3 regions of the Peribacillus sp. NPDC058075 genome follow, and region 1 is predicted to be linked to each of the others. Evidence: riboswitches for the same ligand, from Rfam matches in the RefSeq annotation. Region 1 holds a riboswitch; each other region holds the start of a gene.
The links. A riboswitch is a leader RNA that binds a small molecule or an ion and turns the genes downstream of it on or off. The one in region 1 is predicted to bind S-adenosylmethionine.

Region 1 (10,661 bases):
GCTCCAGCAGCTATTTTGTCTATCATGCATTTTACCAAAACTAAAGAAGGAAAGACTATTGAAAAGGTTTGATTAGTTGAATAATTCAATGATTCTGTACAGCGAATCAATGGACTGAAAGAAAGAGGGTCTCTTTGAGACCCTCTTTCTTAATAGTCAATACATCATTTACCCAAATTAATCCAGACGCTTTTCACTTCAGAATAGTTGTCCAGTGCATAAGATCCCATTTCACGTCCGATTCCGGATTGTTTGTAGCCGCCGAACGGGGAAGCTGCGTCGAACGCGTTATAACAGTTCACCCATACTGTACCGGCACGGAGTTTCCCTGCAACATAATGGGCATTGGCTATATCGCTTGTCCATAAGCCGGCAGCCAATCCATATTCACTGGCATTTGCACGGTTAATGACATCATCTAAATCATCGAATGGCATGGCCGCTATGACCGGTCCGAAAATCTCTTCTTTGGCAATCGTCATATCCTCTTCAACACCAGCGAATATAGTAGGAGAAACAAAGTAGCCTTGTTCACCCGGTTTATTTCCGCCGACAAGTACTTCCGCACCCTCGTTTTTCCCCTTTTCAATATAACCCATTACCCGATTTTGCTGCTCCTCGGAAACAAGCGGTCCAATTTGTGTACTTGGATCCAGACCTATCCCTTGTTTGATGTTTTTTGCATGGCTGGCCATATCGGCAACCACATTATCATAATGTTTCTTTTGAATATAAACCCTTGAACCGGCACAGCATACCTGACCTTGGTTAAACATGACCCCATTCAAAGCTCCAGGGATGGCTTTTGAGAAATCAGCATCAGGCAGGATGATGTTTGGCGATTTCCCTCCAAGTTCCAATGTGACCCGTTTCAATGAGTATGAAGCGGAGCGCATGATCAATTTTCCCACTTCGGTCGAACCGGTAAATGCGATTTTATTTACTTGCGGATGGTCGACAAGTGCTTGTCCAGCGGTTTCACCAAAACCGGGTACGATATTGACGACACCATCAGGGAAACCGGCCTCAGCCAATAATTCAGCCAGGTAAAGAGCGGAAAGCGGTGTTTGCTCAGCAGGCTTTAATATGACTGTACAACCTGTAGCAAGTGCCGCTCCGAGTTTCCACATCGCCATAAGAAGCGGAAAGTTCCATGGGATGATTTGGCCGACAACACCAACAGCCTCGTGTTTTGTGTAGTTAAAATAATTTCCGCTTACCGGAATGGTCTGCCCGACAATCTTGGTGGACCAGCCAGCAAAATATCTCATATGTTCTATCGCTAAAGGAATGTCGGCATTGGTCGTTTCATTGATTGGTTTTCCATTATCCAACGTTTCCAATTGAGCAAGTTCAGTTTTATTTTCTTCCATTAAGTCGGCTAGTTTATACATAAGTCTACTGCGTGCAGCCGCGCTCATCCTTGACCAAGGACCTTCATCGAATGCTTTGCGAGCTGCTTTGACGGCTAAGTCAATATCTTCTTTATCCGCTTCATAAACATCGGCAAGCTTTTGTCCCGTGGCAGGATTGGGAGTGGAGAAGGTTTTTTTTGAAGCACTTTCTACAAACTGACCATTAATATAGAGCTTTTTTGGTCCTGTTAAAAATTTTTGCAGCTTTCCACTTACTTCTAACGTTAGATTTGTCATTAATTACCCTCCTGAATAAAATAATTATCTTGGGCTAAACATGATGACTTATTGTTAACGCTATGATTGCCAATTTTTATGATAAATGAAAAAAAGGGAATATTCAATCTATAACATTCGACAGAATATCCAAGAATTCTTCATCATTTTAAAAATGAAGTATTTTTTTGTCATGACATCTGTAATTACTATAGCAAAAATGAAAGTTAATAGTTAAAATGAATAAGGATAAAATAACAAGAAGGTCGAAAGTTCTTCAGGAGGAATATATGGGAAATGATGCGAAAATGATATCGCAGCGTAAGCTACTTGGTGTTGCGGGTCTTGGATGGATGTTCGATGCACTTGATGTCGGTATGCTTTCTTTCATTATAGTTGCTTTAAGACAGGAATGGAACTTAACCAGTGAGCAGGTTGGCTGGATTGGAAGCATAAACTCCATAGGAATGGCTGTTGGAGCTGTATTCTTTGGTGCGATGGCCGACAGGGTCGGACGGAAGAATGTTTTTATCATTACACTATTATTGTTTTCAATCGCAAGTGGCCTGTCTGCAGCAGTCAGTACACTCAGCTTGTTCTTGGTCTTGCGATTTTTGATTGGAATGGGACTGGGAGGAGAACTTCCGGTTGCCTCGACATTGGTCTCTGAAAGTGTTGAAGCGAGTAAAAGGGGAAGGGTCGTCGTCCTTCTTGAAAGCTTTTGGGCGGTTGGCTGGATTTTGGCAGCACTCATATCCTATTTCATCATACCGGCTTATGGTTGGCGGGTTGCCTTGTTATTGAGCGCCGTACCCGCTTTATATGCGCTGTATCTGCGCTTGAAACTGCCGGATTCACCGAAGTATACGGAACTTGAAAAAAAGCAGAGACCATCTGTATTAAGCAATATGAAAAGTGTCTGGAAAAAGGAATACTCCCGTCAGACCCTTGTGTTGTGGGTTTTATGGTTTTGCGTCGTCTTTTCTTATTATGGGATGTTTTTATGGCTTCCAAGTGTGATGGTCCTAAAAGGATTCAGCATGATTCAAAGCTTTGAATATGTATTGATCATGACGCTTGCACAGCTTCCGGGCTATTTTTCAGCTGCATGGCTGATAGAGAAGTTGGGACGTAAATTCGTTTTAATCACATACTTAATCGGAACGGCCGTCAGTGCCTTTTTCTTTGGATCAGCAGAGGGGCTGGCACTGCTGATAGTTTCCGGAATGTTCCTATCTTTCTTCAACCTAGGTGCATGGGGTGCACTTTATGCGTATACTCCTGAGCAGTATCCAACAGCAGTTCGTGGTACAGGTGCTGGTTTAGCCGCAGGGATCGGCAGGATCGGCGGTGTCCTGGGACCGTTGCTTGTAGGCTATTTAGTAGCTGCCGGCACCCCGATTTCATCGATTTTCACCATTTTTACAATGGCTATTTTAGTGGGGGCAGTTGCCGTAGCGTTTGGGAAGGAAACAAAGAATACCGTTTTGACATAAACAAAAGGATGGGGACTGTATTCAGTCCCCATCCTTTTGTTATTTAAAGTTTTTTATGATTTTTAAAAGGGATTCGGAGGCAGTCTTTGGACTTTCTGCATTCATGATGGCCGATACGACTGCGGTACCAGACAGCCCGCTAGCAGAAAGGTCGGAAATGTTATCGGCCGTTATACCCCCGATGGCTACGGCGGGAATGGATACGCTGCGGCAAATTTCCTCCAGATCCCCAATGGCCATTAAGGTTGCATCTTGTTTGGTCTTTGTAGGGAAAACGGAGCCGACTCCGATATAATCCGCTCCATTTCGTTCGGCTTCTAGAGCCTCCTCAAGAGTGGAGACAGATACACCGACAATCATATCTTCGGGAACCACTTTTTTGACGACAGGCAGTGGTAGGTCATCTTGCCCAATATGAATTCCATCCGCTGCAACAGCAAGGGCTATATCAACCCGGTCATTGATAATAAGGGGTATGGACAGCTCGTTCAATAACTGTTTTAATGCAAAAGCTTTATTATAAAAGGAGAGGGAGGAATTGTTTTTCTCTCTAAGCTGTACGATCGAGACTCCTCCTGAAACCGATTCTGCAATGATTTTGGTCAATTCTTCTATTGCCAGGGACTCGTCTGTAACTAAATACAGGCTAAAATCAATTTGGGACTTCTTCATTTATTTTCACCTCATGCATCCAGATTTCCTTATCCATTCTTGATATTGCATCGATTAATCGCACACGAAACGTTCCTGTTCCTTCATCCTTTTGAAGATTTTTGGCAGCTAGTTCCCCTGAAATGCTCATGGTTGAGATACCGGCAATCGCCGCAGAATAGAAATCATCGGTGACTCCGGAAAAAGTGCCGATAAGAGCTGTGGACATGCAACCGGTACCTGTAACATTAGTTAAAAGCAGGTTCCCGTTATCGATGATGGACGTATGTGTTCCATCGCTGACCGCATCCTTCGCTCCGCTGACCACGACGATGCAATTAAATTTTTTTGCCGCTTGAGCGGCCAGCTCTGCATTGCTGACCGCAAGCTCCTCCGAATCCACCCCGCGAGTAACGGTATCCCCACCCATCAATGAAAGAATCTCACTTGCATTTCCGCGAATGATTCGGAAAGTGACCTTCCTTAGAAGCTCTTTCACTTGCTCTGTACGATAGGCGGTGGCACCAACTCCCACCGGGTCCAAAATGACAGGGATATCCAGGTCATTTGCAGTCGAACCGGCAATCTCCATTGCTTCCAAGGCTTTATCATCGATCGTACCGAAATTCAGGACCAATGCATCCGCCAATTTGACCATATCCGCCACTTCTCTTGGGCTCGATGTCATCACTGGTGAACCACCGATGGCAAGGGTGGCATTTGCACAGTCGTTGACCGTAACAAAGTTGGTGATTTGATGAACGAGTGGTTTGCTTTCTCTTACCTTCACGAATAAATCGGCTGCGGAAACCTTCATGTTAAGTGTCACTCCGTTCTTTTTTAGAATATGAATGAAAATGATGGACAGGTCCATGACCTTTACCGATTGAAAAACTTTTGCGTATCGCTTCAGAAATATAAGTCTTGGCCTGTTCGATCGACTCTGGCAATGGCAGTCCATTTGCCAGGTTTGATGTAATGGCGGATGATAAGGTACAGCCCGTACCATGAGTGTTTTTTGTATGAATGCGCTCTCCCTTGATCCAGTGGAAGTCAGTCCCATCATAAAAAAGATCATTTGGATTTCCCGCTGCATGGCCGCCTTTAAGTAAAACGGATTTGGGACCCATTTCTTGTATTGAAATGCATGCTCTATAGAAATCTTGTTTCGTCCGTATCGACAAGCCAGTAAGTACTTCCGCTTCCGGTACATTTGGTGTTACAAGTGTTGCAAGCGGAAGCAAATCCGCTTTTAAGGCGGAGACAGCCTTTTCGTCGAGCAAATGGTGGCCGCTTTTGGAAATCATGACAGGGTCAAGGATAACGATGGCAGGCATGTAGGTTTTAAGGGACGCTGCGACTGTTTCCACGATTTCTTTTGATCCGAGCATGCCTATTTTTACTGCATCGACAGGAATATCTTCAAATATAGCTGCAATTTGGTCCGATATGATAGCTGTTTCTATTGGCTGTACAGAACGGACTTCCATTGTATTTTGTGCGGTTACGGCTGTGATGGCAGACATTCCAAAGACCCCATGTGCAGAAAATGTTTTTAAATCCGCTTGTATTCCAGCACCGCCCCCTGAATCAGAGCCGGCGATGGTTAATGCTGTTTTCATAAAAAAACCCCTTCATATAATTATTTTTTAGAAGTATTTTAAGTAATATGAAAGCTAAAATCGAACCTGCGAATGAACTGAGCATAAAAGCCGGTAAAAAACCAAAAAGAGCAGCTTTTTCTCCCAATAGGAGGATGGCAAGTGGATAACAGGCCAGGGAACCGAGAATGCCGGTCCCGATCACTTCACCTAAACAAGCGAATTTTAAGCTTTGTGTTTTTCGATAAAGGATGGCAGCCAAAAGTGCACCGATCATGCTGCCGGGAAAGGCGAATATTGAACCGGTACCAGACATGTTTCTAATGATGGAAACTAAGAAAGCTTGTGTCACAGCATAAGCAGGCCCCAATAGAACGGCCGTGAGGACATTTGCCAGATGCTGAACAGGAAAGACCTTTGCAAATCCTGCAGGGATGAAAATAAATGAACTGGTCAGCGTCGTAATAGCCGTGATCATGGCAGTCAACGTCAGTTTCTTGATAGGATTCATCATGTCTGCGACCTACAGCGGCCAATCCTGCTCATTTTGAACCATATCCCAGAATAAATATTCATATCGGGACGTAACCAAAAAGTGCTTTTCTAATCTAAGAAGTTCCTTTTCTGGCATGCCCTCCGTCAATTCTTCCAACAATGCGATCAGCCACTTGTGTGCTTCCCCGAATTCAGGCGATGAATAGGACCTTATCCAATCTGCGTAGCGATTGTTTTCCAATGCTGCTCCATTTTGTTCTTTTAATAGCAAACCGATTTCATAATAATCCCAAGCGCAGGGCAGGAGACAGGCGATCAAGTCTGCCAAAGTCCCATGCTGAGCTGCATTTAGCATGTAACCTGTATAGGCTAGAGTGGTGGGAGTAGGTTCTGTATCTTCCAATTCTTTGGAACTGATTCCGAATTCGGAAGCATAATGCCGATGGATATCCATTTCCACTTGAAGGGTTTCATTTAAAATACTCGAAAACTTTGCCATGGTTTCGATGTTATGAGCTTTGATGACACCTAAAGCGAAGAGCTTGGAATAATCCATGAGATAGATATAGTCCTGCTTCAGGTAATAGGCAAATTTCTTTTCAGGAAGCGTGCCGTTTCCAATTGCCTGGACAAAGGGATGTGAATGGTTCCTTTTCCAAATCTCTTTTGCCCGTGAATGAAGTCTATCACTGAATGTTTTTGTTTTAATATTCTCCATTGTTCATCCTCCTTCATAATGGTTCCCTTTGATAATGAAAAACCCCGTTCCTGAATACGGAACGGGGTAGATGGATATAGTCTGTGAATGGACGATATCATCCACTTCCCTCCGCCGGTATGAGCCGGTTCAGGTTCAAAGGGTCCGGAATTAATTCCATCTCAGTCTAAAAAAAGACTCCCCTAGTGGTGTGAATTGTATGTAATTACTGACATCATATCAGAAAGACAAGAAATTGCAACCCGTATTTAAAAGAGGGATAAACTTTATGTCAAGGAAAAAAGGGAGAACCAGGTAATTGACTTTTGATGATTATTAGGATAGAATCATTTCTACAACAATTATATATCGAATTCTTATCCAGAGAGGTGGAGGGACTTGGCCCTAAGAAACCTCGGCAGCGGACCCGTTTTGGGAACTGTGCTAAATCCAACAAGCTTATGCTTGGAAGATAAGAAGAGCCGTACGGACATTGTCAGCCTCTTCTTGAATTAGAAGGGGCTTTTATTTTTGGGAAATAACGTTTAGTGACATAATAGAAAAGGTATATATAATTTGGTGAAAATCAAATAAGTTGATAAAGTTAGCTAACTAGAAGCAGGCTCTAGGATGACTAGGAAAGGAGCCATTTACATGGCAGAATTATTTAAGAGGATTGAACAGAGGAAGGCAATGCTCATTGAAGAGCTATTGGCCAATGGAGTATACAAAACTTCTGATGAAAGGCACCTTTATGATGCCCCATTAAAAGTGCTTGAAGATGAATATAAGATTGTAATAAATAGACCTAATAACGAGTCACCTTCTGAATGGATGACTTAGTAAGCGATGGACTATATTTTGGGTTCTTGGATAGGGGATATGATTAAGCATTCACAGTACACCAGTGGGTGCTTTTTTGCGTTTAATAGGAAATGACATAAAATATACATAATTAAAGAATAAAGTAGGTGTTTTGTCACATTTAACCTATAAAATTACACATTTTATTTCTAAAAAATAGTTGATTTTAACTAGTGGTTTCATTATGATGAAAGTGTAAAAAAATTGAATAAATGGGAGGTGACATATAATGCCTTGCCGTAAGGTAACTATAGAAAAAGTAGAAGAAAAGAGACAGGAAATGATCAAATTGGCAGCAAGTTACGGCTTAACAAGTCTGCTAACTGTTCAAGCCAGTCAAGAATTGGATACGCTATTAAATGCGTTAGCAAGTAAAAGAGAGTCTGAATACTTTTCTCTCCAAAAAGCATATAGGTATTTTTAAATTAGCCAATTCGAACTGCATTAATTTGAAAAAGCTACTGCTCAAGGCAATAGCTCTAAAGAATTATCTTAAAAATCGACACGTTTACCAAGAATGATCAAATCCCGCTCAATGCCATCCAGCTCGGCAACTTGAGGTAAATGTGCCCATTCTTCAAACCCGAATTTGGAAAAAAGCTTAAGGCTCGGTAAATTGTGGGCGAAAATGAAACCCAATAAAGTCTTAATACCTAATTTTGGACTCCATTCAATTGCCTTTTGAATCGAAATTTGTCCGATTCCTTTTCCCCGGAAATAATCATCCATATAAATGCTGATTTCGGCAGTGGAATTATACGCCGGTCGGCCATAGAAGGATTGAAAGCTCATCCATCCAGCAGTTTTCCCTTCTATAGCAATGATATATAGCGGTCTACTTTCTGAATGATGTTCCTCAAACCATTTAACCCTCGATTGGACGGATACAGGCTCCGTATCCGCCGTGACCATTCTTGAAGCAATTGTCGAATTATATATTTCAACAATTTTGGGTAGATCAGATAGTTCTGCCTCTCTGAACTCTATGTGCTCTTCCATGATTTAAACTCCTGACTATCATTTATTCAATCTCCAGAATGAAGGGTAATCCCGTTTTTTGTTTAAGGGACGGTGAATGACACCCAATCCATTGAAAGTTTTTATTATCATACACTCTTTACTCTTTATCTGACAATTCTTTTTTATGTTACGTCTGCAGATTTTTGGGGTATGTAAAGGATTAAATACTTCTAGTAAAAAGACAGAGGAGAACCAAATGAAAAAGTTGACAGTTTTTTTGTTTATAGTACTGGTTATATGTTTTGCTGCATATGAATTTCAGGCCTCGGAGTCGAAAGATGTGCAAAGGGTGATGGCTTTTGGAGATTCGTTAACCTATGGAAAAGGGGATAAGGACGGGGAAGGATATATAGAAGGCCTGGAGGATGAATTGAATAACCCAGAATCGGAACAAAAGGTGAGTTTTTGGAATTACGGTATAAAAGGCCAGGAAACGGATGGGGTGATGAAACAGATTGATGATTACCGCATTAAAACGAAACTTGATGAAGCCGATACTTTCATCGTTTATATTGGAACGAATGACTTGATCAATAGTAATGGCGGGGACTTGGAGAAAATCAGTGATCGAAAAATCAATGAGGGTAAACGGGAGTATATCAACCATCTGCAAAAGATTACGTCAACACTGATAAAGGCAAATGATAAAGCGGATATTCTGGTAGTAGGACTATATAACCCAAATAAAGGAAATCGAAAACTTGAAAATCACATTCGCGATTATAACCAGTCAATAAAGGGAATAGCGGATAAAGACAATAGGATGTTATTCATTCCTACGAATGATCTTTTTGAAGGTAAAAAGAAAACAGAGTATTTCAGTGATAAGTTACATCCGAATGAAAAAGGGTACCAGCTCATTGCGAATCGGGTTTTGGAAAGTTATGATTTCAAATGAAAGCAAAAATGCACAGAAAGGCATTCTGTGCATTTTTGCTTGCTAGGAATTAAAAATGGCATTTAGTTGAGGGAACTGCAAGTCATGGAGCTGCTTATATCTGCCGTTGTTTTGCAATAACTGTTCATGTGTTCCTTTTTCATGAACCTGCCCTTTTTCCAGAACGATTATTTGATCGGCATCATGAATGGTCGATAAACGATGTGCAATGACGATTGAAGTCCGGTTTATCAATAAACGTGACAAAGCTTCCTGTATTAAATGTTCGGATTCTGTATCCAAGGCCGCCGTTGCTTCATCGAGAATGATGATTTGCGGGTTTTTCAAAAGTGCTCTGGCAATGGCAATGCGTTGTTTTTGTCCGCCGGAAAGCTTGACTCCGCGCTCTCCAATTTGAGAATCATACCCATCAGGAAAGCCACTGATAAAGTCATGCGCATTTGCCGCATTGGCGGATTCGATGATTTCCTCATCTGTAGCATCAAGTTTGCCATACACAATGTTATCCCGGATGGATCCGTTGAATAAAATGATATCCTGGGAGACAACTCCCATTTGTCCCCTTAATGATTTCAGTGATACATTTTTGATATCATGTCCATCCATTTTAATTGTTCCATCTTGCGGATCATAAAATCGAATCAAAAGGCTCGTGATGGTCGATTTTCCTGCACCAGAGGAGCCGACCAGGGCGGTTACTTGACCAGCTTTCATGGTCAGGTTTAAATTGCTGAGCACAGGAACACTCTCATCATAAGAAAAATTAACATATTGAAATTCAATTTGCTTTTTTATGGAAGGGAGTTCAATGGCATTTCCCTTGTCACATATTTCAGGTTGTGTTTCCAATACTTCAGTTATCCGCTCAAAGGCGGCGGCTGATTGCTGGACAATGCTAATGACACGGCTAAAATTGCGAACGGGACTCTGCAGCAACCTCAAATAGGCGAGGAAGGCCACGATTAATCCTATTGTGAATTCACCTTCCATTACTTGCCAAGCACCGAACACAATGACAGCTACAAGACCGATATTGTTCAATAAATCAATAATCGGACCGAACATGGAACGTAGCCGAACCGACTTAACGTTTGCAGCCATATTTTCCTGATTACGCTCGGCAAACCGCCTTGATTCGAATTCTTCATTTGTAAAGGATTGAATGAGCCGCATTCCTGAAATGGAATCCTGTAACTGATTGCTGACATCTCCTGCGGAACTTTGCACAGACCTAAAGGACATCCTGATGCGTTTCCCGAATACCCTTGTGATATAGAACATGAAAGGGAATGTAAAAAGAAGGACAAT
Region 2 (10,661 bases), 1.3 Mb from region 1:
TGAATTGATTGGCCGGTTGTCCAAAGAGTTAGGCAGTGCAATGAAAGGAATCGATATTTCCAAACTAGCTCCGGCAGAACGGATGCAGGAACGTGGATGGTAATATGATAACTATTGGTGTTTTGGGATTACAGGGAGCAGTTGAAGAACACTTGAATCAAATCAAAGCTGCCGGTGAACAAGCAATTATAGTAAAAAAACCGGAGCAATTGCTGGAAATCGATGGCTTGATCATTCCAGGCGGAGAAAGCACGACGATGAGGAAGCTTATGGATCGTTATGGATTTATGGAACCTGTCAAAACTTTCTTCGAAGATAAAAAACCAATTTTCGGTACATGTGCAGGGATGGTATTGGCGGCCAATGAATTGACTGGCGATGAGAAGGCCTATCTTGGACTAATGGACATTTCCGTGAAAAGGAACGGATTTGGACGTCAAAAGGATAGTTTCGAGGCTGACCTATCTATCAAAGGAATGGAAACCCCTTATAAGGCAGTTTTCATCCGGGCGCCATTTGCTGATGGAATTGGAGAAGGTGTAGAAGTATTGGCTGTTTATGAAGAGAATGTAGTGGCTGCGAGACAAGACCATGTCCTCGTTAGTGCGTTTCATCCAGAATTAACAGGTGATGATCGTTTCATGCAGCTTTTCATTGAAATGGTGAAGACATCCATAGGTAAGGCCGAATTGAAAACCTGTTAAACAAATGAAGCTGTCCTAATAATAGGACAGCTTTACTTTTGAAAGTTCAAAAGTCTATAAAAATACATATTGCTTGAATTACATATTCCTTACTTTTATAATAAAAAAGTAAGTAAACACTTACTGTATTTTTAGTGTTGAAAGGGAATGTATATGACAGCAAGAGTTGCAGTTATTACAGGAGGAGCAAGCGGTATTGGCCGAGCCGCATGCTTGAAATTCGCAGTAAAAGGGGACAAGGTCGTTGTTGCGGATTTTAATGAAGAAATGGGACAGGAAACCGTTGAACAGATAACAGCGGATGGCGGAGAGGCCATTTTTGTTAAAACGGATGTTTCTAAACAGGATGATGTTGAATCCTTAATCAACAAAACAGTGGAGACATTCGGAAGGATCGATATCATGTTTAATAATGCCGGCATCGGTGCAGGCGGTATGATTCTCGATCAAGATATGGGGGTTACTTAAAAACGATTGGAGTGAACCAGCATGGAGTTGCCTTTGGTATCATGGCAGCAGGACGGAAAATGAAGGAGTTAGGTAACAAGGGTGTCATTATTAATACCGCTTCTGTGTTTGGTTACTTAGCTTCCCACGGAACCTTTGCCTATCAAGCGACTAGAGGAGCTGTAAGAATGATGACACAGACAGCTGCATTGGAATTAGGTGCTTATGGCATACGGGTAGTGGGCATTGCTCCAGGCGGGGTTGACACTCCTATCATTCAAGGCTATAAAGATATGGGAATCATCGATAAATTGAATGCAAGTCAAATGCGCGGTAAATTAATTAAGCCAGAAGCGTTGCAAATGCCGACTATCTAATATCATTAGAGGAAGCGGATGCGATCAATGGAAGTGTAGTCATGGTCGATGATGGCTATGCAGCCTTTAAATGATTTTCTCTAAAAGAAAACATCGTCCAAATCAGAGATGTTTTCTATTTATGATATATGGGAATATTGAATTCTAATGAATCATAGGTAATATTGACCGATGGATACCACCGGGATATCATGGAAAATAGATTGGTGACACTGGTCTTATCATTATAAAAGAAGGTTGATATTTTTGAAAAAAGGGCAGCAAACGAAAGAACGAATCATAAATGTAGCCCGGACTCTTTTTGCCACTAAAGGTTTTGACATGACAAGAACGAATGAAATTGCCTCTGCTTGCAATGTTTCCGAAGCTACTATTTACAAATACTTTGACAGCAAAAAAGATTTGCTATTGGCTACCATTACGCCTGATGAGAAAGAGGAATTTGAAGACGGGACTAGCCATCTATCTACGGATGATCTAGTGGAGAATCATGTTTGCACCATGATAAATAAAATTCTTGATAATAAAGAACAGTTTTCGATACTATTCAGGGAAACACAATTCGATCAAGATATTTCGAAGCAATATGTAGATCAGATCTTCAAGCCGAATGCCAGGCATATTGAAATACAGAAGAGAATAGATAGTGGTGAGATACAATATATCTCTGATATTATCCTATTTAATGTAGGGATCATTTCTTTCACATTGGCATTATCTACACATTATGAGATCCATCAGCAGAAAAAGGAGCCATATTTTACTTCTGAACGAATTAAGAGCATTGCTCAACTTTTGGTATATGGCATTCATGGCAAACAAAAACATACATAATGAAACAGTCATATTGAAGGGCATGAGCATCAAGCCGCAAATATGACCGTTTTGTTTTCCTTCAGATCCGATGGAGTAAATTCTTTAAACTAGAGTGTAAGATTTGACTTATATTTTTCAGACTATTACGATAAAAGCATGCTGTACGAAATGTATATGAAGATTTATCTGGAAATCATGTAATATTGGAGGGGTATATTAAATGAGCGATATCGTAATATTATCAGGAAGTCCGGCTATTCCGTCCAGAACGGACATCTCATTAAAACATATTCAAACATTAGTCGAAAACGAAGGATTTACCACAGCTTATTTCTCAATTACGGATTTCTCAGCAGATGATTTATTCCAAGGGAAATATAATAGCGAAGATATCTTAAAACTTTCTGAGAAAATTCAAGCAGCTAGAGGCGTCATTATTGGTTCACCGGTTTATAAGGCTTCTTATACAGGTGTATTGAAGGCCTTGATTGACTTGCTGCCAGAAGGTGCTTTTAAGGGTAAGCCAGTACTGCCAATCATGATTGGCGGAAGTAACAGGCATCTATTGGCGATTGACTACGCACTTAAACCATTAATTTCAATTTTAAAAGGCGAGCCGCTGCAGGGCATATATTTTGTTGATAAAGAAATAGATAAACAGAATTCAGAAAACCCGATTAATGATTTGCATTTAATTGATCGGGTCCAGAGTCAAGTTCAAGAATTTGTAGAAGCGATACAGTTAAGAAATTAATGAATTCTCCCTTCTATAAAAAGGGCTGGAATTAAAAAAAATATTTTTTCAATTGATGACAGGCGCCATAAATAGCTTCTTAATGAAAATAGACTCATTTTTTTGGAGGTTTTATCTAAAAAGACGAGTCTATTTTCGTATTTACATGAACATAAAATCATAATTGGAATAGTGTGTATAAAAATAACAGTTCATCCATAATATTAAACCAAGTTATTTTATAAGAAAACTCCATTGACAAGGATTAAATATATGTTAATATTTAAAATAATAAAACTTATCCAGAGCGACGGAGGGAATTGGCCCTTTGAAGTCCGGCAACCTGCATGATCGATGCAAGGTGCTACCTCCAACAAAATGTTGATCATTTTGGAAGATAAGGTAAAGATATTTACCTTGGGATCTTTCCATCATGGAAAGATTTTTGTTTTTTTGGAAAGTTGTAGGCAAACCATAACAATGTAAGGTTGTTTGGAATTATATAAATCTAAGAAATTCATTTAATCAGCGGTGAAAATAAGAAATTCGCGGATTTTCTTAAAGGAGGAACAGGCTTGGATAAAGAGAATCAGCTTGAAGAAATATTTGAACGACTTCAAGAAATGCTTAATACTATGAAATATGGATCCATTACACTTATTGTCCAGGATGGTAAAATCATTCAAATGGAAAGAAATGAAAAATTAAGAATTAAATAAGGTATCTGCTGACTAGAAAAACTAGAGGCGGGTTTAACTGATATAAAGAGAGTATTGGTTAGATTCGTCTCTTTTTTCCTAGAGTCAAACAAACTGGAGAAGATTACAACGGGTATTGATCAACAGTTACTCTAACCTGATACAGCAAGTTTTTAGAGGGGGCTACAAAGTTGGCTGCATTAATAAACTATGAAAATTTCAACACTGGGGATTTCCCTGTATTTCCCGAAGACAGTGAGACAAAAGGTGCTTTGGAAGTTCTGCAATGGGCGAATGACCATTATGGAAACGAACTGATCTATGCTTGCAGTTTTGGCATCGAAGGCATCGTGCTTACGGATTTATTGGCGAAGGTCAATCCTTCTGCCAAAATAGTTTTCCTTGATACAGATGTTCATTTTGAGGAAACTTATCAATTGATCGAGCAAGTGAAAAAGCGATATCCAAAGCTTTCGATCGAAATGAAGAAACCAGCCTTGACGCTTGAGGAACAAGCAGCTGAATATGGGGATGAATTATGGGTGAGAGATTCCAATAAGTGCTGTAACATCCGTAAAATCATTCCGCTTACCGATGTGCTTTCAACGGCAACAGCATGGCTTTCAGGACTGCGGAGGGAGCAATCCGAAACAAGGGCTTTGACCGAGTATATCAATAAGGATAATAAGTTCAAGTCAGTTAAAATATGTCCACTCATACATTGGACATGGAAAGATGTATGGCGCTACGCCCACAAAAACGGACTTCCATATAATATCCTGCATGATAATGGATATCCGAGCATTGGATGTAAAACATGTACTGCACCAGCCTTCAATGCAGATGATTTACGCTCAGGCCGTTGGCAAGGAGCTCAAAAAACGGAATGCGGATTGCATTTATCTTAAATAAATAAAAACCAGAGGCTTAAATAAATAGAAACCATAGGGGGAAATTAGCATGACAATCAGTTTACCGCACGGAGGAACATTAATCGATCTTTGGGAACCAAATTATGATATTAGTAAAATAACAAAGTCAATCGAAATCGATGAAATTGCTTTAAGTGATCTTGAATTGATAGGCACTGGTGCCTACAGTCCGATTAATGGATTCTTTACAAAAAGTGACTATGAGACAGTGGTCAAGGATATGAGGCTTAACAGCGGTCATGTATGGAGCATCCCGATTACGCTGCCTTTGACCGAAGAAATTGCAGAAACCCTTACTATAGGTGAAGAAGTAACCTTGACTCATGATGGTGAAACATATGGGGTTCTCTCCGTTTCCGATATTTACACTCCAGATAAGCAATTGGAAGCGACATTAGTTTATCAAACGGATGATGAGAAGCATCCTGGAGTGAAAAATTTATTTAACCGCGGTGATGTATATGCCGGCGGGGAAATAAAGTTGATCAAGAGAATAGAGCGTCCGCAGTTTCAAGCTCATTATTTGGACCCAGTCGAGACAAGGAAAGCTTTTGCTGAAAAAGGCTGGGAAACGGTTGTCGGCTTCCAAACGAGGAACCCTGTTCACCGTGCACATGAATACATTCAAAAAACCGCATTGGAGATTGTCGACGGCTTATTCTTAAATCCTCTCGTAGGTGCCACTAAATCCGATGACATACCGGCAGATGTAAGAATGGAAAGCTATAAAGTGCTGCTTGAAAAATATTATCCTAAGGACCGCGTCTCCCTTGCAGTTTTCCCAGCTGCCATGCGTTATGCAGGACCTAGAGAAGCCATTTTCCATGCGATGGTCCGTAAAAATTATGGCTGCACCCATTTTATCGTCGGACGTGATCATGCGGGTGTGGGCGATTATTATGGCACATATGATGCTCAAAAAATCTTTGGGAATTTCAGCGCAGATGAGTTAGGGATCACGCTATTATTCTTTGAACATAGTTTTTACTGTAAAGCATGTGGCAATATGGCTTCCGCTAAAACTTGTCCGCATGGCAAGGAAGACCATGTCATCCTGTCTGGAACGAAGGTAAGGGAAATGCTGCGTAATGGAGAAATTCCTCCAGCTACCTTTAGCCGTAAAGAAGTCATCGAGGTGTTGATCGAAGGTCTAAAAAAGAATGAAGTTTATAACTGATCGGACATAAATTGAAGGATCACATAAAGAGGGGGATTATTAATGAGTAAAAGTACGAATGTCACTTGGCATGAAACGTCATTGACCAAGGAGCTCCGCAGGAAGCAGAATGGCCATGAAAGCACAGTTCTATGGTTCACGGGTCTCTCGGGCTCCGGAAAATCAACGATTGCGAACGCAGTCGCTAAAGAGTTATATAATCGGAAGATTCGAAGTTATGTTTTGGATGGGGATAATATCCGTCATGGTTTGAATAAAGATTTAGGTTTTTCTGAAGAGGATCGAACCGAGAACATTAGGCGGATCGGTGAGGTTTCCAAGTTATTCGTGGATAGTGGGCAGTTCGTATTGACCGCCTTCATATCACCTTTCAGGGCAGATCGGCAGATTGTCCGTGATTTACTCGAAGAAGGGGAGTTTATTGAAGTATACATAAAGTGTCCGATCGAAGAGTGCGAAGTGCGTGATCCAAAAGGTCTTTATGACAAGGCACGTAAGGGAATCATTAAAGATTTTACCGGAATCGACTCTCCATACGAAGAACCTGAACAACCGGAAATCATTTTAGAATCCGACAAATACAGCATTGAAGAGTGCGTTGAACAGGTAATCGGTTATTTGACAGCAAAGAAAGCGATTTAATCAGGGAGGAAATATAATGGTTTACGAGAAATTCTGGTCGGAAAATCCACTAATCGCTAAAAATAAAACCGAAGTCTGGAAATTGGAAAAAGACGGCTTGAAGATATTTGATGATATTCCACATTACGCAGCAAATGGTTTTGAGTCCATCCCTAAAGAAAATTGGGATATGTTCAAGTGGGCAGGTCTCTACCTGCAACGGCCAAAAGAAGCTGGTTATTGGATGATGCGTGTCGTTATTCCAGGCGGCATCCTGACTTATGATCAACAAATAACGCTAGCAAACATCGCTAAAGACTACGGGAGGGGTGTATATGACATTACAACCCGTCAAGCCATTCAATTCCATTGGCTGACCATTGAACAAGTCCCGGATATCTTAAATCGTTTGGAAAAGGTTGGAATGACTACGGCTGGTGCTTGTGGTGATATCACACGCAATATCATCGGAAATGCACTGGCAGGCATCGATCCTGACGAACTTTTCGATACACGCGAAGTCCTTCATGATGTATTTGAGTATTTCCGCCTTAACGAAGACTATTCGAACCTTCCGAGGAAATATAAAATGTCCATAAGTGCTAATATCCATAATGCTTCAAATGCTGAAATCAACTGTGTTTCATTCAATCCGGCAACTAAAGTAATTGATGGAGTAACGGAAGCTGGTTTTCACGTAAAAGTAGGCGGTGGGCTATCCTCCGTTCCAATGCTGGCAGAGGAACTTGATTTATTCATTTCACCTGAAAAAACAGTCGAAGTAGCGGCCGCCATCACGACGATATTCCGTGACTTCGGGTACCGTGAAAAGCGTCATCGCTCACGATTGAAATTCCTTGTCGCTGATTGGGGTCCTGAACAATTCAAGGATAAATTGATCGAATACACCGGTCCGCTTCCTGAAAAGGGTGAAAGTGCGGTGAAGGGATGGAATGCCGGTTATTTCTATGGCATCCATAAACAAAAGCAAGATGGTCTGAACTACGTTGGAGTCAATATACCCGTTGGTCGTCTAAATCCAGACGAAGTGATCGAGTTTGCCGAACTTGCGAAAAAATATGGAAATGGTGAAATCCGCAACTGTAATTCTCAAAATCTAATCATTCCAAATGTGCCGGATGCAAAACTTGAGGAATTAAAACAGGAATCCATCTTTGAAAGATTTCCATATCACCCAAAAAAATTCATTGGTTATTCCGTTTCTTGTACAGGCATCGAGTATTGCAACCTGGCACTCGTTGAAACAAAAGAACGCATGAGGACCATTTCTGAATCATTGGACAAGGAAATAGATCTCGATGTTCCTGTAAGGATGCATATGGTCGGTTGTCCCAATAATTGCGGTCAAAGAGCCATCGCCGAAATTGGGCTGCAAGGCATAAAAATGAAAAACCAGGACAAAAAGATGGTCGAGGCTTTTGAAATATACGTCGGTGGAACGCTGAATGAGGGCGGGAAGTTCAATGAAAAACTTAAAGGAAAAGTGGAAGCTGAAAAGCTCTATCATGTTCTGAAAGAACTAATCCTATTTTTCAAAGAAACGAAACTTCTATCGGAAACCTTTCTTGATTTTGTGGAAAGGGTAGGGATATCCGAGTTACAAAGTAAGCTTGATGATATATTAACGGAAGTGGCAGTTTAATAGGGGAAGGTAAGCAATCCATGAATCTATACCGTTTTGAAGTCATTATCAAGGAAGAACCCATCCATGTCATCATTGTTGCCGATTCAGATGAAAAGGCGTTTGAACTTGTTGATATCGAGCTGGAAAAGCATTATTTGAAAATGCCTGAAGTGGATGACATCTCGTTATACGAAAAAAAGAAAATTAAAAATGGAGCAGGTTTCGTTTTATCGGAATTCGAAACAATTCTCTAAGGGAAGGCAGGTTGCAAAAATGGGGAAAGTATATCTAGTAGGAGCCGGTCCCGGAGATCCAGATTTAATTACATTAAAAGGATTAAAATGCATTCAAGAAGCTGATGTCATTTTATATGATCGACTTGTCAATAAAGAACTTTTAAATCATGCAAAAGACGGTGTTGAGCTGATTAATTGCGGTAAACTGCCGGATTATCATTTGTTGCAGCAGGATACCATTAATCGGTTCCTGGTCAAATATGCAAAAAAGGGAAAAGTGGTCACTCGTTTGAAAGGCGGCGATCCATTCGTCTTTGGCAGAGGCGGCGAGGAAGCGGAAGCCCTTGCCAAAAATGGCGTGAGCTTTGAAATCGTACCAGGCATTACGGCGGGAATCGCCGCTACAGCTTATGCGGGAATTCCAGTTACACATAGGGACCACGCTTCATCTTTTGCAATTGTTACCGGCCATCGGAAAAAGGATGAAGAGGATAATATCAAGTGGGAATCCCTTGCAAAAGGAATCGATACATTAGCCATTTACATGGGTGTTAAAAACCTGCCATATATTCAAGGGAAACTTTTGGAACATGGAAAAAATCCAGAGACTCCGGTAGCCCTTATCCATTGGGGGACATTAACAACGCAAAGAACAGCTGTCAGTACGTTGGCTAATGTAGTGGAAACGGCCAATAACGAACAGATTTCCAACCCTTGCATGATAGTCGTGGGCGATGTCGTTAATTTACGGGAAAAAATTAAATGGTTTGAAGGAAAACAAACTGAAAATTTGTTGGCGAATGAGGCCTTTTAATGGAAGCCATTTTATATATTTGCCATGGCAGCCGCGTTAAAGAAGCTTCAGCCCAAGCCATTGATTTTATTAAAGTTTGTATGCAAGCACAGCCAAATTCCATTCAAGAGCATTGCTTCTTGGAATTGGAAACTCCTACGATAGAAGAGGCCTACGAACGATGTGTGCTAAAAGGTGCGACGAGAATCATCGCCATTCCAGTCCTATTGCTAACAGCTGTACATGCAAAGCATGATATTCCGGTCATTTTGAACAAAATGAAAGAACGGTTCCCTGCCGTTGAATTGAAATATGGAAGACCGATTGGTGTCAGTGATAAAATGGTTGACATTTTAGTGGAACGGTTGGAGGAAACAAATGTAAGGGTTACGGAGGATTCCTTGGTTTTATTGGTTGGAAGGGGCAGCAGTGATCCAGACGTGAAACGGGATTTGTCTCGATTGGCAGATCTGCTAAGAAACAGGTTTCCTAAAATCCGTGTCCAAGAATGTTATTTGACAGCTGCCACACCAAGCTTTGGAGAAGCATTGGAAATAGCAGGGGAATCTCGATCAAACCAAGTATTTATCATTCCTTACCTATTGTTTACGGGTCTCTTAATGCAGTCGATTGAAAATAGCATAAAAAAGATCCAAAAAAAGGGGAAGCAAAAAATCATACTTTGCCGATATCTAGGTTATCATCCAAAGATTGAACAAGCCATATCGGAACGAATTCATGAAGTGAGTGGGGAGGGAGCCTATGTATCCAATTACGCTTAATATTGAGAACAGAAAGTGTGTCATTATAGGCGGTGGTAAAATAGGTTACTTTAAAGCGGGCCCCTTATTGGAAGCTGGTGCCGAAGTTACCGTCGTAAGCCCCGAGATATGCACGGGTTTTCAACTGTTGGAGAAAGAAGGAAAGATTCGAGTCTTACTTAAAGAAGTGGAAGAAACGGACTATAAAGATGCGTTTTTAATCATTGTTGCAACAAATTCTACTGAAGTTAATGAACGAGTATACGAGAATGCTTCCCAAAGTCAGCTGGTGAACGTAATCAGCAATCATGAGCTGGGTAACTTTCATATACCGGCCACATTGAATAGAGGCATGCTTTCCATTAGTGTTTCTACCAATGGAGCAAGTCCAACTCTCGCAAAAAAAATTCGGAATGACCTAGGTAAAGTATATGATGAATCTTATGAAGATTATCTTGAATTCCTTTTCGAAGCAAGGATGATCATTAAAAGTGGTTCCTTTTCAAAAGAGGAAAAATCTAAGTTATTGAAAGATTCAATAGAGGATATTTATAAATATTCCCTAAAAGAAAGATATCGTTTCTTAGCTAGGCTTATGCCAGTAGAAGCTGAATAAAAAAAATCATGGGCTGATCAGAAAAACTGAAGGCACCTAACCAACATGTTATTTCATGTTGGTAAGGTGCCTCTTTGTGTCTTATAGATCAACATGATCCTGTAC
Region 3 (10,661 bases), 280 kb from region 1:
CCTTGTTGTGGTAAACAGCAATACTCCAAGCGGTAAACCGATCAGCAGGGCTACTGCAAGGGAAACGCCGACCATATAAATCGTTTCAAGAAAGGCTTTATTAAGATCAGGTAAAATATTGACGATGGAATCAAGCAGTGACATGTTTTAACACCTCCACAGAACTGGAACGATTTTTTATATATTGCAATGCCGAATGAATTTGAGCTGCATCGCCTATTAACTCGATGATTAAAATGCCTAAAGGGACATCCTGGATATACTCAATTTTACCGTGTAAAATATTACCCTTTACTGAATGGGATTGGAGAGTATCCGAAAGGATCGACTCACCAGCGGTTTGCCCTTCGAATTGAATTTGAATGATCGTACCTTTACTTTCTTCAATCAAGTGCGGAGGGAGTGCGAAATCCAGAACACTGCTAATGAATTGCTTCGTTAACTCCTGCTTGGGCTGTGAAAATATTTCATAAACGGGACCTTCTTCAATTACACGGCCATCCTGCATGACGGCGACACGGTGGCATAGTTCTTTGACCACTTCCATTTCATGTGTAATCAACACGATGGTGATGCCAAGCTTACTGCTTATCTTTTTCAATAATTGTAAAATCGCTTTTGTAGTTGTTGGATCAAGTGCTGAAGTCGCTTCATCACATAATAGTACAGTGGGGTCATTTGCTAAGGCACGGGCTATGCCTACCCGTTGCTTCTGTCCACCGCTAAGCTGCGCCGGATAGACATCTTTCTTATCGCTGAGCCCTACGATTTCCAACAATTCCAATACACGTAAACTGATTGCATCCTTCGATCGATGCGCGGCCTTTAAGGCGAAAGCAACATTTTCATAAACGGTTTTTGAACTGACCAGTGAAAAGTGTTGGAATATCATTCCGATTTTTTGACGTTGTTTACGAAGCTCTTTACTTGATAAAGAGGTTAAATCAATGCCGTCGATGATGATATTTCCACTTGTCGGACGTTCAAGCAAATTCAAGCAGCGGAGTAATGAGCTTTTTCCAGCTCCACTGTAGCCGACAATTCCATACACTTCACCAGTTTGAATGGTTAAAGATACGTTATCCACTCCGATAACTCGGTTTTTCTTCGAGACGTATTCCTTTCGGACTGAACGGATTTCAATCATGAGCTTTCCCCCTTAAACATTAAAAAACTGCCCCTATCATTCAGAAAGAGGCAGCGAAATTATATCTCGTCTTATCTTTCAGAATGCAATCATTCTGCAGGAAGTGGCACCGTTCCCTAAGGGCGGTTGCCGGACATCACAGGGCCTGATCCCTCCGTCACTCTTGATAAGTAAATTATTATTTTAGAATATTTCAAGTTTTTTAATATAATCTATATTATTTGTAAAATCTCACAATGTCAATCGTTTTTGAAGTTTTTGGGGTGATTTTTATTATTAAAGTTTTGTAAGGTCTGTTAAAAAAGGGCTATTATACAAGAATCCAGCATTTTCATCCAGGTTAATTATTCCAGTATTTCCTTGTCAAAAAGGTAAAGTGGTACTACATTTATTATAGTAAAGTTAAAAAAAGGAAGATGAAACTATTTTTGTACAATGATGGGGAGGAAATTGAGTGATAGAGATTAAGACGATAAATGATGTGGTTTGTGTGCACGGGACTCCTGGCGGGAACAAGGCGGGAATGAGTGTTAATGTTTTTTTAACGGATGGCCTATTGATAGATACTGGAGCAGAGATTTTATTGAAAGAGCTTATTCCGTTCTATGAGTCCGCAGACTTCGACTCAGTGGCCCTGACTCACTATCATGAAGACCATACGGGGGGCGCTGCCTGGATACAGGAACATAAAAAGGTCCCGCTTTTCATTCACCCGATGTCGGTTGAAGTTTGTGCAAGGGATGCTGAATATCCTGAATATCGCAAAATTTTCTGGGGAAAGAGAGACGCCTTTAAAGCTGAGCCGCTAGGGGAGGCCATTCATTCGCGCACCCAAACGTGGGAGCCGATTTTTACCCCCGGCCATGCGAAGGACCATATGGTGTATTTGAATCACAGTAATGGCATGCTCTTTTCAGGAGACCTTTTCGTAACACCAAAGACAAAGCTTGTCTTACGGGAAGAGTCTGTTCCGGTCATCATCGATTCAATAAAAAGATTACTGCAATATGACTTCGGGGAAGTGTTTTGCTGCCATGCTGGGCATGTCCCTGAAGGGAAGGAAATGTTTCGAAAAAAACTGGATTATCTGGAAAACCTCCAAGGCGAAATTTTACGCCTGAATTCTCAAGGGCTGACCGTTCAAGAAATCCAGCAGGTCGTTTTACCGAATCGCTATCCCCTTATCGAGATATCTGGGCATGAATGGGATTCAGAGCATATCATTACATCGATATTAAACGAAAATATGTTGAGTGCAAGGGAGAATGGAACTATTTGAATGTTAACGGTCTGACTGATATAAAAGAGAGCTCTCCATAAGAGAGCTCACATCATTCATTTATTGATATTTGGATCTGTTTCATCATAAAAATCATGTGCTTCTTCGATGTTCTGAAGGTTAGCGACTTCATACACATTTCCGCCCGCCATTCCTTCATTGATGATACGGTCGACATCAAGGTAAACGGAGTCCTTGCCATCATATTCGGTATCCTTCAAAAATGTCATTTTTTCTTTATCCAAAATAAATCCCTCCTAGCCTTTTCTTTAGTTTGGGCAAAGGAGTCTTTTTTATTCTGGTTAGGTATTTCATGAATGTAAAGGCGGTTCATTCATACACATGGAAAATCATTAAATCATGTATCATGCTTTTGAGTTTGGCTTCATCTGTTCCGGAAGGCGGATTGGCTGTCCACTCGATCGATCCATCTTTATGATACAAGGCTTGGGTTGCCTGCTTGTTGAAATAAAAGGAAATTTTCCATCCCGGCAGATTCTTATGCAGTGGTGCCCATTGAAAATGAGTAATCATATGTATTACCTCCATTTATACAGTTTCTCATTTAATTATAATGGAAAACGGCAGCTGGAGGATGTTATTTAATTGTTAGGCTTGGAAAAGTTAATTCAATAAAAAGATTTTTTAAATGCAAAAGCCTGTTTGTTTCAATTTCTTCCTCATCGAATTGCATGGGCTTTGAGTTCACTTCGTATATGAAGAGCGAACCGGATTCGTCTTCCCCTATATCCATGGAAAACTCTCCAAGAAATCCGATTTTTTTAGAAAGTATCTCTCCGCTTTTTTGGGCGATTTTTGCTAATTTTCGATTCAGGCTTCTTGATTGCAGGTCTTGAAAAGGAACGATCTTCCCCCCTCGGGGAGTGTGGGTGGTGATTTCCTGAGTTTGTGACATCCTTACCGCTTTGCCGGTCACTTTATAAAAACCTTTTTCATAATGGACCAGAATCCGGTAATCATAACGATGTCCAAAAAGTTTTTTTGGTATGATCGCCTGTTGAGCAAGGTAGCTCCTTTTTAATAAATCCCTTTTTCTTGTTTCCCAGAATGACGCGAAATCCGGGAAGGACTCACTATGTTTTAAGCTATTGAACAATAGTGTATCATCATCATTTTTGATTATCGTATAAATGCCTTTACCTTGGCTTCCTTTGCAAGGTTTAAGGTATATATGCTTATAGGTCTCCAAGAAAGCATCAAGGCAGCCGCTGTTTCTCAAGACCATGGTGTGCGGAAGGTGATTGGTCAGGGATCCTTCTTCCTTCAATGCTTCGAACATCACATATTTATCTATGAAACAGGGGTTGAAAAGATTCATTCGGTATTTTTTTAAAAATTGGATGAGCTGTTGGAATTCCCCTGACGCCTCATAGCTCCTCAAGGGGATTCGGTTATAGACGATGTCAGGGAAGGGCACTTTACATTCGATCCATTTGTTTGAAATGGAGGAAAAAACATACCCTCTCATCGATTCGGAATGAAGGACCTTTTCTGTGAATACATACGCCAATATTCCATGTTTGAATAAATATAGTGATAGGTCCCGAAAAAGGGTCAGGTTTCCACCCAAACCTGATTCCTTTTTGGGATTGGAAACAGTCAGTATGCCGACGGCAAGCATCCGGTTACCTGGAAATATGGTGATTGGAATTAGGGGTTGATTCGTATGATCCTTATTATACCTAATTACGTCCTCGGCTGAGCCAGCGAAAAGTTCCGCATTCTCTTGATTGTGGTACCAATTTTCAGTGGGGATATCGTAAAAAATGTTCATCGCGGCACACTGATTGATTTTGTAATCGTCTGTTCCGTAAGATAAATGGCGTAATCAAGGCTGAGCTTTCTGGTCAGCAATTCGAAATCCTTAAGTTTAGGATGGGAGAAGATGGAACGTCCCGGTTTGGAATTGGCTTCAAACATCCAAACCTGACCTTTTTTATCCAATCCAAAATCAAATCCTATTTCTGCAACGATTCCGTCCAAGTTCTTTTCTATACTGTCACTTAAAATCAGTGCGGCTTCCGATAGCTTTCGTTCGACTTCTTTCGCCTCATCGTCATCTCCAAACAGTTCGGCAACCGTTTTGATCACACCCCCGCTTTTAATATGGGTCGTGACGCTGCCGGCACCGGCGATTTTTGCGGCGATCGCGGTTACCTGCCATTTTCCATTACTGTCCTTGTTCGTATGGACCCGGAAATCCACTGGACGTTTTTCAGATCGAATTAATGGGATGCCCTGCTGCACGATAAGATTCTCTAGCGGCCGGTCGTGAAAAATATGTTTAACGATGGATTCCAGTGTGGAAAACTTTTGCAGTTTATTTTCTTTTGCTTCATTTGTATAGCGGCAATAGTAAACATTCTCATGCTTATCATAAAGAATTTGGTGAATCCCTAGGCCGAGGCTGCCGTGAATGGGCTTTATATAAACTTGCCGGTAATGGGAAAGAAGGGTTTCCACCACGGACATGGATTGAAATGGATACGTTTCCGGCAAATATGGCAGTGCCCGCTCATCTGCGCATAACCTTTCATTTACATCCCATTTATTGAAAAAACCAGGATTATACCATGGAATGGTATATTCTTTTTGGAATTTCTGCTTCACTTCTTTAGGTCCATCGCGGTTTTCCGTCAACCGATTTGGGAGACGGTCATAGATCACATTAGGAAAAGGAAATTCATTAATCTGCCAGTCATTGTTATCAAACACATAACCTTTGATTGTCTCCTCATCCCAATTGATTACATTCTCCCCAAAAACAAAGGGAATACAGCCTGTGGTCCTGCTAAGCGAAAGGAGCTTTGCGAAAAATTCCGATCTTTCGCCTAATGGTTTGTTTGAAATGCCGGTGAAGCCTGATGAAAAGATTCCGACCAGCGGTCCGATATGAATGCTTCTGCCGTATATGAATAAATGAAGGGGAATATCGGTATGATCGAATAGTAGAGATTCCGCAAGACTTTCCGAAAGGACGATTGATTGATTGACGGCCGGGTTTTGTTTGACGATGGCAGGACATGAATGTCGTCCGAAGTAAATTAATTCAATCTCTGCCAAGTCTCCAAGATCGGAAGGGTAGTAGAGAACATTACCGGGGATAGCGGCAATTTCGGCAGGATAAGTCTTTCTCACTTTCTATTCACCTGCTTTCTGAAGATGTTTTGCTAAATACTGGCTATATTGAAACGGTGCGCGATGAATATCATTCATGGTCTCCGGCTGCAGTGCCTGAATGATTTTCCTTCCGGGCTTCGAGTTAATGTCCATTATCCATATTTGGCCTTTTTTATCGATGCCTATATCGATCCCCAACTCGAATAATCTTTCAAAGACAGCTTCGGTTTCTGCGGGCAGGGTGCGAAGGATATGCTCAATCTTTTGTTCGACGGCAATCGAAATCGTTTCCGGGTTTCTTTTGATGAAAGTTTCCAAAGAAATGGCTTCCCCGCCTGTGGCAAGATTTGAGGTAATTCCGTCCTTTTGTCCCGTACGAATTCCGCGGCCACGTTCCATCCATTGATTCTTCTCGTTTTTTTGAAGTAAAATCCGTAAATCGAATGGCTCGTTATATTGGCTGCAAAGTTCCAAATATGGCTGGCAGAGGTAACGGTATCGATTTAATAAATGCTGCAGCCATTTGTTAAGCTGAGATTTGGAGGAGAATTGGCGGTCATATTTGGTGCCCTTTTTCGTCATGGATACCAAGGTACCGTCTTCGTTTTTTGAAAGAAGGTAGATTCCTGTACCGCCTGCACCGAATTCAGGTTTGATGATGATTTTATCCAGGCGTTCCAAATGACCGGTAATATCTTCAGGTGTCGTCACTTGTACGGTCTCTGGAAAAAATGCCTGTAGGTGTGGATGGTTTTTTAGGATTTGATACACTTCCCACTTACCAGGAAGGCCCAGCCCTAAGAAATTCGAGTTATCTTTTAACCAATCGATTTTGTGCCGCGTTTCCGTTGACTCACGGACTAATCCGTGAAAACAGCGATCATAAACAAAATCAGGTATATCAAAAGATGCGCTGATCCAAGTTTTGTCCTCGGCATCAAAACGCTCGCCGCGGACTTTTTTCAGATCCATATCAATATTTTCCGGTGAGAATTTACAAACATTCATATCAAATGATTTTGCGGTTTTGGCTATTTCGGTGAAGTAGTTGTTTTCATGTGTATCCGACGCGGCCATTAATCCTATTAACACGTGCTAGCAACTCCTTTTATGGATGGTTTTCGCGGTTAAGGGCAAGCATGAAATCTATGATGGATTTTACTGATGGACGAAAGGTTTCATAGTTGCCTTGAAATTTTTTTGAAGGTTTTGAATTCACTTCGATGATCCATGGATGGGTATCGGTATCCAGTGCTAAATCAATCCCTAGCTCACCGAATGAATCGTTGTGGTTTTCGACCAAGGCCTGGGCAGTGTTTTTAGCCAGCCGTACGAGCTTTTGATATATGCGGCTGGCGTCCTGAAGGTCAAATGCTTCCTTTAGAAAATCCGGCCCATTTTTCATCAAGCCGCCTTGTGCAAGATTGGAAACGATAGTGCCAGGGTCCCCAATCCGGGCAACCATTGATGAAACTTTCCACTCAAGCAGATCATTCCGGTGAAGAAGTATGCGGAAATCAACTTTTCTCTGATCGGTTTCGAATAGGGAAATCCCTTTTTGAAGAATGAAGGATTGTTTACTGGAAAACCTTTTTAAGGTTTCGTACAATTTTTCATCCGTATCAGCAAAATGCACATCCTGGAGATTTCCAGATTGCTCGATTTTCCATTTTCCAGCTACTTGCGTTAATCTGCAAATATTCCTGCCTTGGCTGCCTGATGCGGGTTTAAAGTAGATTACCGAATGCTTTTCTATAAACCTCAAGGAAGATTCCTTTTCGTTAAAAAGTATCGTCTCCGGCAAATTTGGCAACAGCTCTTCTTCTAAGATTAGCAGCTCATGTACATCATGTTTGGAGAGGAACCTTCCATTGAACATCGGTATCGACCGTTCCTCCAGTTCAGTTTTAAACAGCTTGAAAGAATGCGATTCCTCAAGTTTACGCGAATGTATCCGGTTATAAAATACATCAGGAATGGGGAGGGGCAAGGTTTGCCAGCCATCTTGCCCAGGCAGGTAGCCTTCTACAACTCCCTCTTGAAGAGACTGCAATTTTACTAAATAGAAGGGGATGCCCCGCTGATTACAATATGTTTTCATTTCCTGATAAAATTTTTCCATCTCGCCGAATGTCCCGTCTTGCAAGGGAGTCTGGTTCATGAGTGAAGCGAAGAACGGGCCTATTTTAATTGACCTTCCTTCCGCATTGTATGAGACGGAGATTGAATCGGAAAAACTGGGTAAGGATAAAGTTTGGTTCATATCATATGAAAGTTTCAATGTAGGCTGGGGTGACGGGAATGGCTGGACAAGTACCGGGACCGAACGGCATCCAGCCATGATCGTTACGGGTTCTCCAAATTGAAGGCCCCATTCCTCAAATAGTTTTTCTGCGATAAACAGTAGCGCCTTCTTTCGCGTCTCTGCGGGATTTACCGTAATGAAAACTTTCTGATGGTTAAGGTTCATAATAATTCCCCGTTTGCACTAAGTTTAATATCCTTTAATAATTTAATGATGGGCAAATGTGGATAACACATTCTATGTTCTTTTAATTAGAAGGTGTCATCAAGCCTCTATTTAAAGCAATAAAAGGAGAAATTTCATGGAGTTTTGGTTAAGGACCCTGTATGGTCGTCTTAGGTGCTGTAATAGGTGGCTTCACTAAATTATTAGCTATCACAATGCTGTTCAGACTTTATAAACCAATCTATATTTTGGTGAAACAGCTTGCCGTTGACACCAAGGTGGATTCCGAAGCGGCAGGATGAGTTAGCCAAATTGGTATTGATCATTTAAACACGCCAGCGAGCATACAAAGTAAAGTCATCATGATGCCTCTATACAGAATATGAAAATTTACGTGAAGGCAGAAGTAAAGAAAGTATTGTCCATGGAAAAAAGTACTGCTCAAATGCTTGTTTTAACGTAAATGAAGAATTCTTCATTTACGTTAGAACAAGATTGCAAATTTACAAACATACTTTCTTAATGAATTTGAAACATGGTCGGAAGAGAAACGATATAACAATTGATTAACGAAAAGACAGCTGAAATGCTGCCTGTCACTTCGATCATGAATAAGCCGGTTCGAGAATGGACTGCCAATTTCCCGGACACCATTTCCCGGCTTGAGGAAAAGGTCGTATCCATCACTAAGAAGGATTTTTCGATAATCACCTGCCTTGGAGCTTTGCTTGGAGGAATCATCGGTTTATTTAAAGGATTTGTAACTGTTTTAATAGGATGACGTGTAATTCGCAATCGGATTTGTTATAGTGGAAAAGGTGTAGGAATACAATGATTACCGGGAGGGGAAATAAATGAGTAACGTATATGATGCAGCGTATGAAATGGAAAAGGCAATTAGGGCAAGTAATGAATATGCCGATTTGCAACGCTTATATGATCTTGTCAATTCTGATGAAGCAACAAAAGGAATGTTTGAAAACTTCCGTAATCTGCAGATGACATTGCAGCAAAAGCAAATGATGGGACAGGAGATTGCACCGGAAGAGGTTGAGCAAGCACAAAAGACGGTACAGCTTGTCCAACAAAACCCAACCATTTCACAATTGATGGAAGCTGAACAACGGATGAGCATGGTAATCGCAGACCTCAATAAAATTATCATGAAGCCGCTTGAAGATTTATATGGCTTGCCTGACCAACAGCAATAAGCAGTTAAAGACTCCCTTCCATAATGGTTGGGGGTTTTTTTGTTTCCTGAAAGACACCATTGCAAGGGTCGTGAACCATTATTTGTTCTATTCCCGAAATTTTAGTCATAAATTTGGAAAGAGGATACTACAGATGGGGGAGATCAGCATGGTATATCGACTACTTGCGGTCAATATCGACGGGACATTGCTCCAGTCGAATGGCCGTTTAAATAAATCGACTAAAGAAGCAATAGATTATGTTCACCAAAAAGGTGTCCATGTTGCACTTGTGACGTCAAGAAACTATCACTCAGCAAAAAAAGTGGCCAAAGCCCTAAAAATAAATCCGATGATCGTTGCTCAGCAAGGAGCCTTTGTCGGAGCTTCCATAGAAAAGCCGATAATGGTAAAAAGGATATCAGAAGAACTGACAGCAGAGCTCGTGCAAATGCTTGAAAAGACCACGTGCCAAATATTGCTCATTCATGAGAAATACTCGCTGGGCAATCGGGTGAACCTCCCGGAGAATTTGCTTGGTAAATCGGTAATGTATTTGAATGACCAAAATATTTATGCCCAAAATTATGTGGATGATATCAGTGAAGAGCTTATTGACCAGCCGATGGCCCCGACGAAGATGGACATTATATTTCCAGAAAAAAGTGCTCGAAATGATATGTTGAAATTGATAAAGGAAATGTTCCCTGAGGTGGATGCAATCTTATATCCAGGACATAAGCTGACCATCGTTCCGAAGGGTGTTTCTAAATGGAGCGGTGTATTGTATTTAGCTGACCATTTAGAGGTGAAAAGAACGGAAATCGTCTCGATTGGAGATGGATTTGATGATATGGAGATGATTGCCGGTTCTGGTCTGGGAGTTGCCATGGGCAATGCGGATGAGGAAGTAAGGAAAGTGGCAAAATGGGTGACGCGCTCCAATGACCAAGATGGCGTTGCCTATATGCTGAGGGAATTCTTCCGGAAACAGCATCCAATCGATTTTTTACAAAAGATGAATATGCTTAAATGAATGGCGGGTCTCCTTCATATAGAAGGGGCCCCATTCAGATCATGCCGCTTTTTAGGCCTGTTATATTTCATAAATAATTATAAGCTTCTTTCCATAAGCTAAAGGAAAATCAGTAATGGAAAGGAAGAATTCAATGGGTGTAATCAATGCAAAAGAAGTGCAAGTCGGTGACGAGGTGTTTGTGATTTATAATAATCCCCACGTTCCTACCGTTTCGAATATAAGGGCTGCGGAAATCGTTCCGCACCCCAAAGATCCCAATGCAGTTGCCTTGTTCCTGAATGATACATTTCATACGATTGAGGACGATGATGCTTTGTTCACTTCGGAAGCCGCAGCGGAAAAGGCATACAGTGATTATATGGATAACCAAATGACGTAAAGAGACGTTCACTTCG

Region 2: linked by a shared signal. The riboswitch ahead of ACFVS1_RS08430 (YezD family protein) and the one ahead of ACFVS1_RS14730 (Fur-regulated basic protein FbpA) in region 1 are both predicted to bind S-adenosylmethionine.
Region 3: linked by a shared signal. The riboswitch ahead of ACFVS1_RS16175 (methionine ABC transporter ATP-binding protein) and the one ahead of ACFVS1_RS14730 (Fur-regulated basic protein FbpA) in region 1 are both predicted to bind S-adenosylmethionine.

What each region holds. Positions count from the first base shown of each region.
Region 1 is NZ_JBHVSL010000001.1:2,967,834-2,978,494, reverse strand. Features, by position in the region: gene ACFVS1_RS14765 (aldehyde dehydrogenase family protein) at 165-1,652, opposite strand; gene ACFVS1_RS14760 (MFS transporter) at 1,922-3,127, shown strand; gene thiE (thiamine phosphate synthase) at 3,167-3,799, opposite strand; gene thiM (hydroxyethylthiazole kinase) at 3,780-4,595, opposite strand; gene thiD (bifunctional hydroxymethylpyrimidine kinase/phosphomethylpyrimidine kinase) at 4,597-5,400, opposite strand; gene thiW (energy coupling factor transporter S component ThiW) at 5,369-5,890, opposite strand; gene tenA (thiaminase II) at 5,903-6,592, opposite strand; TPP riboswitch at 6,682-6,786, opposite strand; SAM riboswitch class I at 6,946-7,050, shown strand; gene ACFVS1_RS14730 (Fur-regulated basic protein FbpA) at 7,226-7,414, shown strand; gene ACFVS1_RS14725 (Spo0E family sporulation regulatory protein-aspartic acid phosphatase) at 7,665-7,859, shown strand; gene ACFVS1_RS14720 (GNAT family N-acetyltransferase) at 7,928-8,434, opposite strand; gene ACFVS1_RS14715 (GDSL-type esterase/lipase family protein) at 8,652-9,353, shown strand; gene ACFVS1_RS14710 (ABC transporter ATP-binding protein) at 9,396-10,661, opposite strand, start outside.
Region 2 is NZ_JBHVSL010000001.1:1,689,136-1,699,796, forward strand. Features, by position in the region: gene pdxS (pyridoxal 5'-phosphate synthase lyase subunit PdxS) at 1-103, shown strand, start outside; gene pdxT (pyridoxal 5'-phosphate synthase glutaminase subunit PdxT) at 105-704, shown strand; partial or broken gene ACFVS1_RS08415 (SDR family NAD(P)-dependent oxidoreductase) at 858-1,602, shown strand; gene ACFVS1_RS08420 (TetR/AcrR family transcriptional regulator) at 1,775-2,362, shown strand; gene ssuE (NADPH-dependent FMN reductase) at 2,565-3,098, shown strand; SAM riboswitch class I at 3,373-3,481, shown strand; gene ACFVS1_RS08430 (YezD family protein) at 3,653-3,796, shown strand; gene ACFVS1_RS08435 (phosphoadenylyl-sulfate reductase) at 3,979-4,683, shown strand; gene sat (sulfate adenylyltransferase) at 4,736-5,884, shown strand; gene cysC (adenylyl-sulfate kinase) at 5,927-6,526, shown strand; gene ACFVS1_RS08450 (nitrite/sulfite reductase) at 6,543-8,168, shown strand; gene ACFVS1_RS08455 (DUF3906 family protein) at 8,189-8,404, shown strand; gene cobA (uroporphyrinogen-III C-methyltransferase) at 8,424-9,200, shown strand; gene ACFVS1_RS08465 (sirohydrochlorin chelatase) at 9,200-9,961, shown strand; gene ACFVS1_RS08470 (NAD(P)-binding protein) at 9,942-10,556, shown strand.
Region 3 is NZ_JBHVSL010000001.1:3,245,093-3,255,753, reverse strand. Features, by position in the region: gene ACFVS1_RS16180 (methionine ABC transporter permease) at 1-144, opposite strand, end outside; gene ACFVS1_RS16175 (methionine ABC transporter ATP-binding protein) at 131-1,147, opposite strand; SAM riboswitch class I at 1,216-1,320, opposite strand; gene ACFVS1_RS16170 (MBL fold metallo-hydrolase) at 1,602-2,426, shown strand; gene ACFVS1_RS16165 (hypothetical protein) at 2,483-2,671, opposite strand; gene ACFVS1_RS16160 (YheE family protein) at 2,757-2,960, opposite strand; gene ACFVS1_RS16155 (YheC/YheD family endospore coat-associated protein) at 3,025-4,221, opposite strand; gene ACFVS1_RS16150 (YheC/YheD family endospore coat-associated protein) at 4,218-5,585, opposite strand; gene ACFVS1_RS16145 (YheC/YheD family endospore coat-associated protein) at 5,589-6,659, opposite strand; gene ACFVS1_RS16140 (YheC/YheD family endospore coat-associated protein) at 6,676-7,689, opposite strand; gene ACFVS1_RS16135 (hypothetical protein) at 7,727-7,933, shown strand; gene ACFVS1_RS16130 (hypothetical protein) at 8,199-8,339, shown strand; gene ACFVS1_RS16125 (hypothetical protein) at 8,600-8,818, shown strand; gene ACFVS1_RS16120 (YlbF/YmcA family competence regulator) at 8,892-9,248, shown strand; gene ACFVS1_RS16115 (Cof-type HAD-IIB family hydrolase) at 9,397-10,263, shown strand; gene ACFVS1_RS16110 (transcriptional regulator SplA domain-containing protein) at 10,379-10,645, shown strand.